3 regions of the Bradyrhizobium sp. CCBAU 11357 genome follow, and region 1 is predicted to be linked to each of the others. Evidence: predicted binding sites of a transcription regulator. Region 1 holds the regulator's gene; each other region holds the start of a gene.
What was found. Region 1 encodes HrcA, which represses chaperone genes, less so after heat shock. Its sites were predicted from a motif close to GTTAGCACTCNCNNNNNGNGAGTGCTAAC; they were not measured.
Positions count from the first base shown of each region.

Region 2: a site for HrcA is predicted at 2,033-2,061, ahead of XI05_RS27575 (co-chaperone GroES). Genes of this name have one in related genera too.
Region 3: a site for HrcA is predicted at 1,710-1,738, ahead of XI05_RS31660 (co-chaperone GroES). Genes of this name have one in related genera too.

Region 1 covers NZ_LBJW01000112.1:149,373-153,960, forward strand. The annotation lists gene hemW (radical SAM family heme chaperone HemW) at 1-956, opposite strand, end outside; gene rdgB (RdgB/HAM1 family non-canonical purine NTP pyrophosphatase) at 943-1,578, opposite strand; gene rph (ribonuclease PH) at 1,590-2,303, opposite strand; gene hrcA (heat-inducible transcriptional repressor HrcA) at 2,473-3,561, shown strand; gene grpE (nucleotide exchange factor GrpE) at 3,656-4,273, shown strand; gene pncA (bifunctional nicotinamidase/pyrazinamidase) at 4,394-4,588, opposite strand, start outside.
Region 2 covers NZ_LBJW01000108.1:165,940-170,527, forward strand. The annotation lists gene groL (chaperonin GroEL) at 1-1,629, opposite strand, end outside; gene XI05_RS27575 (co-chaperone GroES) at 1,676-1,990, opposite strand; gene XI05_RS27580 (usg protein) at 2,389-2,676, shown strand; gene XI05_RS27585 (tetratricopeptide repeat protein) at 2,796-4,588, opposite strand, start outside.
Region 3 covers NZ_LBJW01000110.1:300,551-305,138, forward strand. The annotation lists gene XI05_RS31650 (protein phosphatase CheZ) at 39-824, shown strand; gene XI05_RS31655 (hypothetical protein) at 993-1,514, opposite strand; gene XI05_RS31660 (co-chaperone GroES) at 1,829-2,125, shown strand; gene groL (chaperonin GroEL) at 2,240-3,871, shown strand; gene XI05_RS31670 (hypothetical protein) at 4,067-4,588, shown strand, end outside.

The sequences.
Region 1 (4,588 bases):
AATTCGTCGGCGCGCTCCTCGCTGTTGAGGAGCTCGTCGCTGACGACGCCGTCGCCGTTGCTCTCGACCCGCATCAGCCACGCCTCGGGACGCTTCTCGGTGGCGGTGGCGTGCCTGATCCCGTCGATGTCGAGGCGGCCATGTGCGCCGGGGCCGATGCCGGCATATTCCTCGCCGCGCCAATACACCAGATTGTGCCGGCACTCGGCGCCGCGCCGCGCGTGATTGGAGATCTCGTAGGCGGGCAGGCCGAGCTTGTCGCAGGTCTCCTGCGTGACGTCGTAGAGCGCGCGTGCGACCGCTTCGTCCGGCGTCTTCAGCTTGCCGGCCTGGTGCAGGCCGAAGAACGGCGTGCCTTCCTCGATCGTCAATTGATAGAGCGACAGATGCTCGGCCGCTTCATCGATGGCGTGCCCGAGCTCGTCGGCCCACATCGCCGGCGTCTGGTCGGGCCGGGCGTAGATCAGGTCGAACGAATAGCGGTCGAACGCGCGGCGTGCGATGGCGACGGCATCGAGCGCCTCGCGCGCGCTGTGCATGCGGCCGAGCGCCTTCAGCGAGGCGTCGTCGAGCGCCTGCACGCCGAGCGAGACGCGGTTGACGCCGGCGATGCGATAGCCGGCAAAGCGCGTGGCTTCGACGCTGGTCGGGTTCGCTTCCAGCGTCACCTCGACGTCGCCGGCGACGGTCCAGTGCTTGCCGATCGCATCTAACACCGCGCCAACGGTGGCGGGCTGCATCAGCGAGGGCGTGCCGCCGCCGAGGAAGATCGAGGTGACCTCGCGGCCGGGCACGCGCTCGGCAGTCGTTGCGATCTCGCGCGCGAAGGCGGCTGCAAACCGCGCCTCGTCGATCGCGGCGTGGCGGACGTGGCTGTTGAAGTCGCAATAGGGGCACTTCGACAGGCAGAACGGCCAGTGCACGTAGACGCCGAAGGCTTCCTTAGCGCGGCTCAAGGCAGATCTCCGCCAGTTTCACGAAGGCGCGGGCGCGATGCGACAGGCCTAGGCCAAGCGGCGGCAGGCCGTGTTTTTCGATGCTTTCCATCTCGCCGAAAGTGCGATCGTAGCCGTCCGGCAGGAACATCGGATCGTAACCGAAGCCGGCGGTGCCGCGCGGCGGCCAGACCAGCGTACCGTCGACGCGCGCCTCGACCTCTTCGAGATGATCGTCGGGCCAGGCGACGCAAAGCGCGGAGACGAAGTGTGCCTTGCGCTTGTCCGGCGTGGTGGCGCCGCGCTCCTGCAGCAGGCGCTCGATCTGAGTCATCGCCGCGTTGAAATCCTTGGTCGGGCCGGCCCAGCGCGCGCTGTAGATTCCGGGCGCGCCGTCGAGCGCGTCGACCACGATGCCGGAATCGTCGGCGAAGGAGGGAAGCTTGGTCGCCTGCGCTGCGGCGATCGCCTTGATCGCGGCGTTGCTGCGGAAATCGTTGCCGGTTTCCTCGGGCTCGTCCAGGCCGAGCTCGCCGGCCGACACCGCCTCGATCCCGTACGGCGCGAGCAGCTCCCTCATCTCGGCGAGCTTGCCGGGATTGTGGGTGGCGATGACGAGCTTGTCCGTGATTCGGCGGTGCATGGGCCTATTGACTACGCCACGGCCAGTTTCTGCAAGTCCACCAGGCGCGCGATGCCCTTCTGCGCCAGGGCGATCAGCTTCAGGAACTCGTCCTGCGTGAACGGCTCGCGTTCCGCGGTGCCCTGCACCTCGATGATGCGGCCGTCCCCGGTCATGACGAAATTGGCATCGGTCTCGGCTTCCGAATCCTCGGCATAGTCGAGATCGAGCACCGGCGTGCCGTTGTAGATGCCGCAGGAGATCGCGGCGACGTTGTCGCGCAGCACGTTGGTCTTCACCATGTTGCGCGCCTTCATCCAGTTGAGGCAATCGGCAAGCGCGACCCAGGCGCCGGTGATCGAGGCCGTGCGGGTGCCGCCGTCGGCCTGGAGCACGTCGCAATCGACCGTGATCTGGCGCTCGCCGAGCGCTTCGAGATCGACGATGGTGCGAAGCGAGCGGCCGATCAGCCGCTGGATCTCGACCGTTCGGCCGCTCTGCTTGCCGGCGGAGGCCTCGCGGCGGGTACGTTCGGAGGTCGCGCGCGGCAGCATGCCGTATTCGGCGGTGACCCAGCCGCGGCCCTGGCCCTTCAGCCACGGCGGCAGGCGCTCCTCCAGCGTGGCGGTGACCAGCACATGGGTGTCGCCGAATTTCACCAGGCACGAGCCTTCCGCATATTTGACCACGCCGCGCTCCAGCGTCACGGGGCGCAATTCGTCGGGCGCACGGCGGCTTGGCCGCATGGGAAATCTCCAAAAACTCACGGGAAAAGGCTGTTCGCGGTGCTTGTAGGTGGGGCGGGGGTGGGCGGCAAGGGCTTATTCACCCCCTGGCCGTCGGCCTGCAAACGCCACGCTTGTCAGAAGCGGCCCGGATGGACAAATTATAAGTATCTGAGAGGAGTTGCCGTCTGTGGCCCATCACGATCCGATCCATCTGATCGCGCCGCGCGCAGGCCTTGCCCAGCTCAACGAGCGTTCCCGCGACATCTTTCGTCAAATTGTCGAAAGCTATCTCGCGACCGGTGAGCCGGTCGGCTCGCGCAACATTTCCCGCCTGATCGCCATGCCGCTGTCGCCGGCCTCGGTCCGCAACGTCATGGCCGACCTGGAACAGCTTGGCCTGATCTATGCCCCGCACACCTCCGCCGGCCGACTGCCGACGGAACTGGGCCTGCGCTTCTTCGTCGACGCACTGATGCAGGTCGGCGACCTCAACGAGGCCGAGCGGCAGTCGATCCAGAGCCAGCTCTCCTCCGTCGGCGAGGCGCAATCGGTCGAGGCGGCGCTGGACCAGGCCTTGATGCGGCTCTCCGGCCTGACCCGGGCCGCCGCCGTTGTGCTGACGCCGAAATCCAATGCGCGGCTGAAGCACATCGAATTCGTCCGCCTGGAACCGGAAAAAGCGCTGGTCATCCTGGTCGGCGAGGACGGCCAGGTCGAAAACCGCGTGCTGACGCTGCCGCCCGGAGTTCCATCCTCGGCGCTGACCGAGGCCGGCAATTTCCTCAATGCGCGGATCCGCGGCCGCACCCTGGCCGAGGCGCGGCTCGAGCTCGAGACCGCACTCGGCGAGGCCCGAGCCGAGCTCGATCAGCTGACACAGAAAGTGATCTCGGCCGGCATCGCGAGCTGGTCCGGCGGCGAGAATGAGGACCGCCAGCTCATCGTCCGCGGCCATGCCAATCTGCTCGAAGACCTGCATGCGCTGGAGGATCTGGAGCGGGTGCGGCTGTTGTTCGACGATCTCGAGACCAAGCGCGGCGTGATCGACCTGCTCGGCCGGGCCGAGACCGCCGAAGGCGTGCGGATCTTCATCGGCAGTGAGAACAAGCTGTTCTCGCTGTCGGGGTCGTCCACCATCATCTCGCCCTATCGGGATGCCGCCGGCCATATCGTCGGCGTTCTCGGCGTGATCGGCCCAACGCGGCTGAATTATGCCCGCGTGATCCCGACCGTGGACTACGCCGCCCGCATCGTCAGCCGCCTCTTGGGGGGCTGACCGGCCTTTCCGCCAATCACGGGCGCTTGATTTTCGTGGGCTTAAGCACGATATCCGGGCCAACATCCCTGAAACCAGTTCGAGACCAGAGCCGATGACCGAGCAAGACCGGCAACCCGAAGACACGACTGCAGCGACCGGCGAGCCCGTGGTGTCGAAACCCTACATCATGCCCGACGATCCCGAGCCCGGCGCGGTCGAGACGTTGCAGAAGGAAGCCGCCGAGGCGCGCGACCGCATGCTGCGGACGCTGGCCGAGATGGAGAACTTGCGCAAGCGCACCAGCAAGGAGGTCGCTGACGCCCGCCTCTACGGCATCACCGGCTTCGCCCGCGACGTGCTCGATATCGCCGACAATCTTCAGCGTGCGCTCGATGCCGTTCCGGCCGAAGCGCGTGCCGCGGCCGATCCCGGCCTGATCGCACTGATCGAGGGCGTCGAGCTCACCGAGCGCTCGCTGCTCAACGCGCTGGAAAAGCACGGCGTGAAGAAGCTCGATCCGCAGGGCCAGAAGTTCGACCCGAACTTCCACCAGGCGATGTACGAAGTGCCCGATGCCTCGGTGCCGTCGGGCACCGTGGTGCAGATCATGCAGGACGGCTACACCATCGGCGAGCGCGTGCTGCGCCCGGCGCTGGTCGGCGTCGCCAAGGGCGGTGCGAAGCCCGCGCCCGCGGCGAACAACAACGAATCGAGCAGCGCGGCGAACTAAGTGTTGTGTCATTCCGGGGCGCGACGAAGTCGCGAGCCCGGAATCCATTTAGCAGCAGAGACAACCGTGGAATGGATTCCGGGCTCGCGCTGACGCGCGCCCCGGAATGACGGCGCTGCTTTACGCGCTCACCGCGATATCCGCAGACTGAATCCGCTTCACGCCGGCCTTGGCCATGTCGGCCCAGGCCTTTGCCAGCGAGCCCTGCGTGTCGATGCCGCGGCAGGCGTCTTCCACCACATAGACCTCGAAGCCCGCCTTGCGTGCGTCGAGCGCGGTCCAGGCGACGCAGAAGTCTGTCGCGAGGCCAGCGAC
Region 2 (4,588 bases), on a different contig from region 1:
GCCGCCCATGCCGCCGCCCGGGGGCATCGCGGGGCCGGCGCCGCCCTTCTTGGGCAGCTCGGCGACCATGGCTTCCGTGGTGATCAGGAGCGCGGCCACCGAGGCTGCGTTCTGGATCGCGGTACGGACCACCTTGGTCGGGTCGATGATGCCCTTCTTGACGAGGTCGGCATATTCGCCGGTCTGGGAGTCGAAGCCGTAATTGTAGGCCTTGTTCTCCAGGATCTTGCCGACGATCACCGAGCCGTCTTCACCGGCGTTGATGGCGATCTGGCGAGCGGGAGCCGACAGCGCCTTGCGCACGATCTCGACGCCGGTCTTCTGGTCGTCGTTCTTGGTGCGCAGACCCTTGAGCTGCTCGGAGGCACGGAGCAGGGCGACGCCGCCGCCCGGGACGATGCCTTCTTCCACGGCCGCGCGGGTCGCATGCATCGCGTCATCAACGCGATCCTTGCGCTCCTTCACCTCGACCTCGGTCGCGCCGCCGACGCGGATCACCGCGACACCGCCCGCGAGCTTGGCGAGACGCTCCTGGAGCTTCTCACGGTCGTAGTCCGAGGTGGTCTCCTCGATCTGCGCCTTGATCTGGGCCACGCGCGCCTCGATGTCGGCCTTCTTGCCGGCGCCGTTGACGATCGTGGTGTGCTCCTTGTCGATCATCACCGTCTTGGCGCGACGGAGCATGTTCAGCGTGACGTTCTCGAGCTTGATGCCGAGGTCTTCCGAGATCGCCTGGCCGCCGGTCAGGATCGCGATGTCCTGCAGCATGGCCTTGCGGCGGTCGCCGAAGCCCGGAGCCTTGACGGCCGCGACCTTCAGGCCGCCGCGCAGGCGGTTCACGACGAGGGTCGCGAGCGCTTCGCCTTCGACGTCCTCGGCGACGATGACCAGCGGCTTGCCGGTCTGCACCACGGCCTCGAGCAGCGGCAGCAGCTCGTTCAGCGAGGAGAGCTTCTTCTCGTTGATGAGGATGTAGGCGTCGTCCATCTCAACGCGCATCTTGTCGGCGTTGGTGACGAAGTAGGGCGAGATGTAGCCGCGGTCGAACTGCATGCCCTCGACGACGTCGAGCTCGGTCTCGAGCGACTTGGCTTCCTCGACGGTGATGACACCCTCGTTGCCGACCTTCTTCATGGCGTCGGAGAGGAACTTGCCGATCTCGGCATCGCCGTTGGCGGAGATGGTGCCGACCTGGGCGATCTCGTCGTTCGAGGTGACCTTCTTCGAGTTCTTCTCGAGGTCCGCCACGACGGCTTCGACCGCGAGGTCGATACCGCGCTTGAGGTCCATCGGGTTCATGCCGGCGGCGACCGACTTGGCGCCTTCCTTCACGATCGCGGCCGCGAGCACGGTCGCGGTGGTGGTGCCGTCGCCGGCCGCGTCAGCGGACTTGGAGGCGACTTCGCGCACCATCTGCGCGCCCATGTTCTCGAACTTGTCGTCGAGCTCGATCTCCTTGGCGACGGTGACGCCGTCCTTGGTGATGCGGGGAGCGCCGAACGACTTGTCGAGCACGACGTTGCGGCCCTTCGGACCGAGCGTGACCTTCACCGCATTGGCGAGGATGTCGACGCCGCGCAGCATCTTGTCGCGCGCTTCAACCGAGAATTTGACTTCTTTGGCTGCCATCTGGATTTTTCCTTGGATAGGTTTGACTGGAGGGGGAGAGGGGCTCTTAAGCCGCCTTCTTCTTGGACTCGCTGACTTCGAGAACGCCCATCACGTCGCTCTCCTTCATGATCAGCAGGTCCTGGCCGTCGATCTTGACCTCGGTGCCGGACCACTTGCCGAACAGCACGCGGTCGCCGACCTTCAGGTCGATCGGGATCAGCTTGCCAGCTTCGTCGCGGCCACCGGGGCCAACGGCGACGACTTCGCCCTGGGAGGGCTTTTCCTTGGCAGTGTCGGGAATGATGATGCCGCCAGCGGTCTTCTCTTCGGCGTCGATGCGCTTGACCACGACGCGGTCGTGAAGCGGACGGAATTTCATGCAGTCCTCCTAAGCAATTGCTCGGGTTGAGGTTTTGAGATTGTTAGCAATCGTTGCCCGTGAGTGCTAGCACGGGCGACGCTGAAATAGGACAGGAATTTTGCGGAGGCAAGGGTTTGTAGCAGAAAAATTGGCAGCCGATAGTGCGGACTGCCAGAAACCCATTGCCATCGTTAACCAGCCGCGCAGGCCTCTTGGAGGCGCTTGGAACGCCGTATTAGCACGGAGTCGCCTCTGCTGCTAAAGCATTGAATTTCAACAGCTTGTTAAACTTTTGGGCTTGAGATGAGTTGTCAGTTTGCGTCACATTTCTCTCATGTGAGCGCATCGTTTCCGGGTGGCTCCCGGGGCACGGACAGGCCACCCCCGCAAATGCGCTCCTGCAAAGGAGGTTTGGCATGGGACTGCGCGTTGGGGGCGTTTCCGAGGAATTCCGGAAACAGATGCTGGGCTACGGGCTGACGACGGCACAAATTCTCTATCGGATGCCGGATCATCCCTCGCTGCTGCAGACCTATGTCTGGCAGAACTACGACATGTTTCCGAAATTCCCCGCGCTGACCGACTTCCTGGCGTTCTGGCAGGAGAAGCTCGACGGTCCCCTCCATTCGGTCACGGTGGCGCATTGCAAGCTGATCAAGCCGGCCGAGCTTCGCGCCGTCGACGGCGTGTTCCGGCTGCATTGAGCTGAGGTCAGTCTCGTAGGGTGGGCAAAGGCGCGCACTTCGCGCGCCGTGCCCACCAACCCTCCGCGATTGGCAGCGGTGGGCACGCTCCGCTTTGCCCACCCTACGAGATCTCCCAATCAGACGCCGCTGCAATAGCGCGTCCACATCGCGCGATAGGCCGCGTCCACCGCTTGCGCATATGAGACGGGGTTGCCCGCGGCTGCGGCGTTGATCGTTGTGGGCAGTTCGCGGCGCAATTGGTCGAGCTCGTCAATCTCAGCCGCACGGCTGGCGGCGATCTCGACATAGGCCTCCTCGCTGTCGGCGACCCAGTCCGGCAGGCCAAGCGCGGTGAGGATGGCGCCGGCAGCGCGGCCGGGCAGGCTGCTCCCCAGCTTCGCCACCACGGGCACGCCCATCTGCAGGGCTTCCCATGTGCTGACGCCGCCGTTCTGTGGGAACGGATCGAGGGCAATGTCGATACGATTGAACAATGCCAGATGCTCGTCCCGCAACGTGGCCCCGAGCAGATCGATGCGTTCGGCCGGCAATCGGCACGCCGCAAATCGCGCCAGCAGCTTGTCGCGGACCAGTTGATCGTCGAGCGCAACGTCCTTGATCAGCAGTCGCGAGCCCGGCACCCGCTCGAGAATCCTGGACCAGACTGCCGCTGCCTCGTCCGAGATCTTGCTGATGCGGTTGAATACACCGAATGTGACGAAGCCGTTCGAGAGCGCCGGCGTCTTGCCCTGCGCAATTCCGGCCGGCAGCGGCGCCAGGGTCACGAAGCACGGCAGGTCGACGACCGTCTCTGCAAACAGATGCCGAACCGCCAAGGGAATCCCGACCGGATCCGAGAACAGATAGTCGATCGTGGGCAGCCCGGTGCCGGTGCCGTGCCCCCAGCCGTGGGCCTGGATCGGTGCCGGCTTGCGCGCAAATACGCCGAGGCGGTTTCCTCTGGTATGGCCGGACAGATCGATCAGGATATCGATGCGATCGTCGCGAATCTGGGCGGCAAGGCGATCGTCGCTCCATTGCGAGGCATCACGCCAGCGATCGGCGATGGCTTGAAATTCGCGTGTCGTCGCGTCCACTTTCGACGAGCACGAATAGCACACGATCTCGAACCGGGCCCGATCATGGTGTTGCAGGACGGGCTTGAAAATGAACGCAGCCGAATGCGCGTTGAAGTCCGACGAGACGTAGCCGAGCACCAGGCGGCGATCCGGATCGCGGCTGTTGTCATGCGGTGCCGCCGCTTCTGACGCGAGTTTCGCGCCGATCCGCTCCCACCACACGCGTCGCGCCTGCTGATGCTGCGCGACGCTGGCGTCCGGCACGAAGTCGAGCGTGAAGATCTTGCTGGAGATCGCGCTCTCGAGGTCCGGCCGGATGTCGAGGGCTCTGTCGAAACTGGCGAGCGCTTCGTCGACCCGGCCGAGCCCGGCAAGACAGAGTCCCAGCACCAGGTGAGCCTGATCGGAATCGGGCGCGATCGCGAGCGCCTTTTCGCAATCGGCCAATGCCTGGGCCATCTGCTGGGTCTGGAGCAGGACATTGGCGCGCCAGAGCCATCCGTTCACGTCGTCAGGGGCGAGGGCGATTGCCCGATTGCAATCCGCCATGGCCTCGTCAAACCGCTGCAGTTCCCGGAGGGCAACGGCGCGGTTCGCCAGCGCCGCCGTATAGTCGGGCTTGATCGCGAGCGCGCGGTTCAGGCTTGCGAGAGCCTCGTCGTAGTTGCGCAGACGGCAGAGCGCAGAGCCGCGGCCGTTGTGGGCTTCGGCCAGGTTGCTGTCGATGGCGAGTGCCCGATCGTAGCTTTCGAGGGCTTCCTGGTAGCGATCAAGGGCTGCGCTCGCGTTGCCGAGGTTGGACAGGGCCAGGGCATAGTTGGGCCGCAAGGCGAGGGCCTTGCGATAATTCT
Region 3 (4,588 bases), on a different contig from region 1:
CTACAAAGACGCGTGAGTGAGGTGGGGGGAGTATCCTGATGGCTGTTCACCGCAAGCGTTTTCGCGTCGAGGATATCGCCGGTGGCGAGATGCCGATTTTGGACGTAACCGAAGAGGCAATCCCGATGCATAGCGAGATCATGGCCGAGCTGCGCGCGATCCGCGCCCAGATGGCGAAAGGCATCGTCGCGGCCCCGCTGTCCGGCAGCGCCGCCATGGCGGCGATCGACGCCTCCACGGCCCACGAGCTGTCCGAAGCGCGCACCATGCTCGAGACCTACCGGGCGCAGATCGAGCAGTGCGAGAAGCTGAAGGTGGAGCTCGACCTCATCCACGACGCCATCGACCGCACCAAGCGCGAGATCGCGACGCTGCACGGCAAGAGCTTCGACGGCGGCGAGATGGCCAAGGTCAATGGCGAGCTCGGCGCGGTGGTCGGCGGCACCGAGCAGGCGACCCAGCAGATCCTCGAAGCCGCGGAATCGATCGACCAGGCCGCCAGCGCGATGTCCAAGGTGGACTCGGTCGATCAGCAGAAGCGCCTTGCCGACGACATCCAGGAACGCGTCATCTCGATCTTCGAAGCCTGCAACTTCCAGGACCTGACCGGCCAGCGCATCAGCAAGGTCATGACCACGATGAAGTTCATCGAGCAGCACATCAATGCGATGATGGAGATCTGGGGCGGCGTCGACGCGATCAAGTCCCATGTGCCGGCGCCGGTCGACAGCCGCAGCGAGGACGAGAAGCTCCTCAACGGCCCCAAGCTCGCCGGCGACGTCGGCCACGCCTCGCAGGACGACATCGACGCGCTGTTCGACTGAACGGGGGCGATATGGAAATAGCAAAGCGCCGGCCTTGGGGCCGGCGTTCTTTGTTTTTTCGTCATTGCGAGGAACGAAGCGACGAAGCAATCCAGGCTGTCTCCGAGGAGGCAGTCTGGATTGCTTCGATTCCGCTCGCAATGACGAGACGTTAGGCCAAAGGCTGCCTCACGCCCTCGGCGCGCAGCGGACGTAGACCATGTTGCCGTAGCGGGTGGCGGCGTCCTTGTCGATGAAGCGGGTGATCATGACGCGACCGTCGAAGGAGACGATCTCGCGATCCTGCTCGCCGGGGGTCGGGCCGGCCGGTCCGATGTAGTTCTTGCCGCTCGGCGAGCCCTTCAGCCGCAGCTCCTGCGGCGTCGCCTGGTCGGCGAGATGCATGATCACGCCGCCGGAGGAGCCGGCGGTGATCACATAGGGATTCTTGCATTGCTCGCGCGCCATCTTCTCGGTACGGGCGCGGTCGGCCGGGTTCTGGAACGAGGCGAGGCCCCAGCGGCCGACGATCTCGTCGCCGCGGATGGTGGCCGGCATTTCGGGAGCAACCCCCGTGTCAGCTTCCGGGGGCGGCGAGGACGACGTGAGGGACGGCAGGCTGAAGCCGCCGCCGCAGGCGCCCAGCAGCAGCGCCAGACAAGAGGCGGCCGCCAGATTGGCAACCGTGCGCGCGTGAGCCGAACTGATCATGGCATTCCCCCGAACAAGACCATGGCCGCACCCCTCGAGCAGCCAAGCGCAAAATCGCTGCCGGAGCAATGACGTCGTTCTCTAAGCCGGCGCCCCGAGCGAGTTTCCAATGCCACCATCCTATATCCGCCTCAACAACCGCTTAACCACCTTTGCTTGACAGGATCGCGGCCAAGCCATATTTCCGGACCCACTATTAGCACTCGGAAAGCCCGATTGCTAAGCGCGCCGTTCGATCCTCGACGAGAGGGTGGACGGAAGCGCCGCCCCACCGACCCCACTACTTCCGAAGCGAGCCTCCAAAGGGAAACGTCATGGCTAAATCCAAATTTCGTCCGCTGCATGACCGTGTCGTGGTCAAACGTATCGACGCCGAGGAAAAGACCAAGGGCGGCATCATCATTCCGGACACCGCCAAGGAAAAGCCGTCCCAGGGCGAGGTCGTCGCCGTCGGTCCCGGCGGCCGCGACGAGACCGGCAAGCTGATCCCGATCGACCTCAAGGTCGGCGACCGCGTGCTGTTCGGCAAGTGGTCGGGCACCGAGGTCAAGATCGACAACGAAGAGCTCCTGATCATGAAGGAGTCGGACATCATGGGCGTGCTGGCCTAAGGCCATCCGCCTGAACGGCCGCTGAATGTCATGCCCGGATCCAGGCGATCCGGGCATCCATCGTTCCGCCGCGACTAGACAAGACACATCACGTAACACGAGGGATTGCAGACCATGGCTGCCAAAGACGTCAAGTTTTCCGGAGACGCGCGCGATCGCATGCTGCGCGGCGTCGACGTTCTCGCCAACGCCGTCAAGGTGACGCTCGGCCCGAAGGGCCGCAACGTCGTCATCGAGAAGAGCTTCGGCGCCCCCCGCATCACCAAGGACGGCGTCACCGTCGCCAAGGAGATCGAGCTCGAGGACAAGTTCGAGAACATGGGCGCCCAGATGGTGCGTGAGGTCGCCTCCAAGACCAACGACCTCGCCGGCGACGGCACCACCACCGCGACCGTGCTGGCCCAGGCGATCGTGCGCGAAGGCGCCAAGGCCGTCGCCGCCGGCATGAACCCGATGGACCTCAAGCGGGGCATCGACATTGCGGTGGCCGCCGTCATCAAGGACATCGAGAAGCGCGCCAAGCCGGTCGCCGCCTCCTCCGAGGTCGCCCAGGTCGGCACCATCTCCGCCAACGGCGATGCCGCCATCGGCAAGATGATCGCCCAGGCGATGCAGAAGGTCGGCAACGAGGGCGTCATCACCGTCGAGGAGAACAAGTCGCTCGAGACCGAGGTTGATATCGTCGAGGGCATGAAGTTCGACCGCGGCTATCTCAGCCCCTACTTCGTCACCAACGCCGAGAAGATGACCGCCGAGCTCGAGGACGCCTACATCCTCCTGCACGAGAAGAAGCTCTCGGGCCTGCAGGCCATGCTGCCGGTGCTGGAAGCCGTCGTGCAGTCGGGCAAGCCGCTCGTCATCATCGCCGAGGACGTCGAGGGCGAGGCGCTGGCCACCCTGGTCGTCAACCGCCTTCGCGGCGGCCTCAAGGTCGCGGCCGTCAAGGCGCCGGGCTTCGGTGACCGCCGCAAGGCCATGCTGGAGGACATCGCGATCCTGACCGGCGGCCAGCTGATCTCCGAGGAGCTCGGCATCAAGCTCGAGAACGTCACGGTGAAGATGCTCGGCCGCGCCAAGAAGGTGGTGATCGACAAGGAGAACACCACGATCGTCAACGGCGCCGGCAAGAAGCCCGACATCGAGGCCCGCGTCGGCCAGATCAAGGCCCAGATCGAGGAGACCACCTCGGACTACGACCGCGAGAAGCTGCAGGAGCGCCTCGCCAAGCTCGCCGGCGGCGTCGCGGTGATCCGCGTCGGCGGCGCCACCGAGATCGAGGTCAAGGAGAAGAAGGACCGGGTCGAGGACGCGCTCAACGCCACCCGCGCCGCGGTGCAGGAAGGCATCGTCCCCGGCGGCGGCGTCGCGCTGCTCCGCGCCAAGAAGGCGGTCGGCCGTCTCACCAACGCCAATGACGACGTCCAGGCCGGCATCAACATCGTGCTGAAGGCGCTGGAAGCCCCGATCCGCCAGATCTCCGAGAACGCCGGCGTGGAAGGCTCGATCGTGGTCGGCAGGATCCTGGAGAACAAGTCCGAGACCTTCGGCTTCGACGCCCAGAACGAGGACTATGTCGACATGGTCGAGAAGGGCATCATCGATCCCGCCAAGGTGGTGCGCACCGCGCTGCAGGACGCCTCCTCCGTGGCCGGCCTCTTGGTGACCACCGAAGCCATGGTCGCCGAGCTGCCGAAGAAGGAAGCCCCGCCCGCCATGCCCCCCGGCGGCGGCATGGGCGGCTTCTAAGCCTCCGTTCCGTGACAGAGTTGCGAAGGCCGCCTCCGGGCGGCCTTCTTTTTTTGCCGATCCTGCCTGTTTCGCTTTCCGATTCAACCAGCGGCCAAAACCCACTACGGTGGCGCGCCGATTCGATTGTTTGGGCATGATCCTCTCGGAAAACCGCTTTTTCCGGATCATGCCCGTTGCGCGAGGATGTCATCAATGCGTGCGCTTCTGGTCTGTTCGACGGCCGTTCTGGCGGCCCTGCTCGCCGTTCCGCCGCAGGCGTCCGCCCAGATGAAGCTGTCGCCGAAGGCGACCGCGCCGGGCGGAACCGAGACGCGCTATTTCACCTCGATCGACGGGCTGATGGACGGCAATGCCGACGTGATCCTGAAGGAGACGCGCCAGGGCAAGACGGTGACCGCAGCGGTGCTCGACGTCTGCTACCCCATCGCGAAGAACTCCGACCGCAAGGATCGCTTCGTCGTCAACCTCCAGGTCGCGGGCCAGACGCTGACGGGAACGACGCAAAGCGTCGGCGAGAAGTCGCCGGTCAGCGTCAAGCTGATGCGCAAGCAATCCGGCGATACGTTCGAATTCCGCGGCCAGATCGCGATCGGCCAGGCGGTGACCGAGGTCACCTCGCCGGACAATTCCGATCTCAGCGAAAAGGAATTCCTGGACAGTCAGACCTCAGACGACGGCATCACGCCGCAGCCGAAGGATTTCACCGACGTCTCG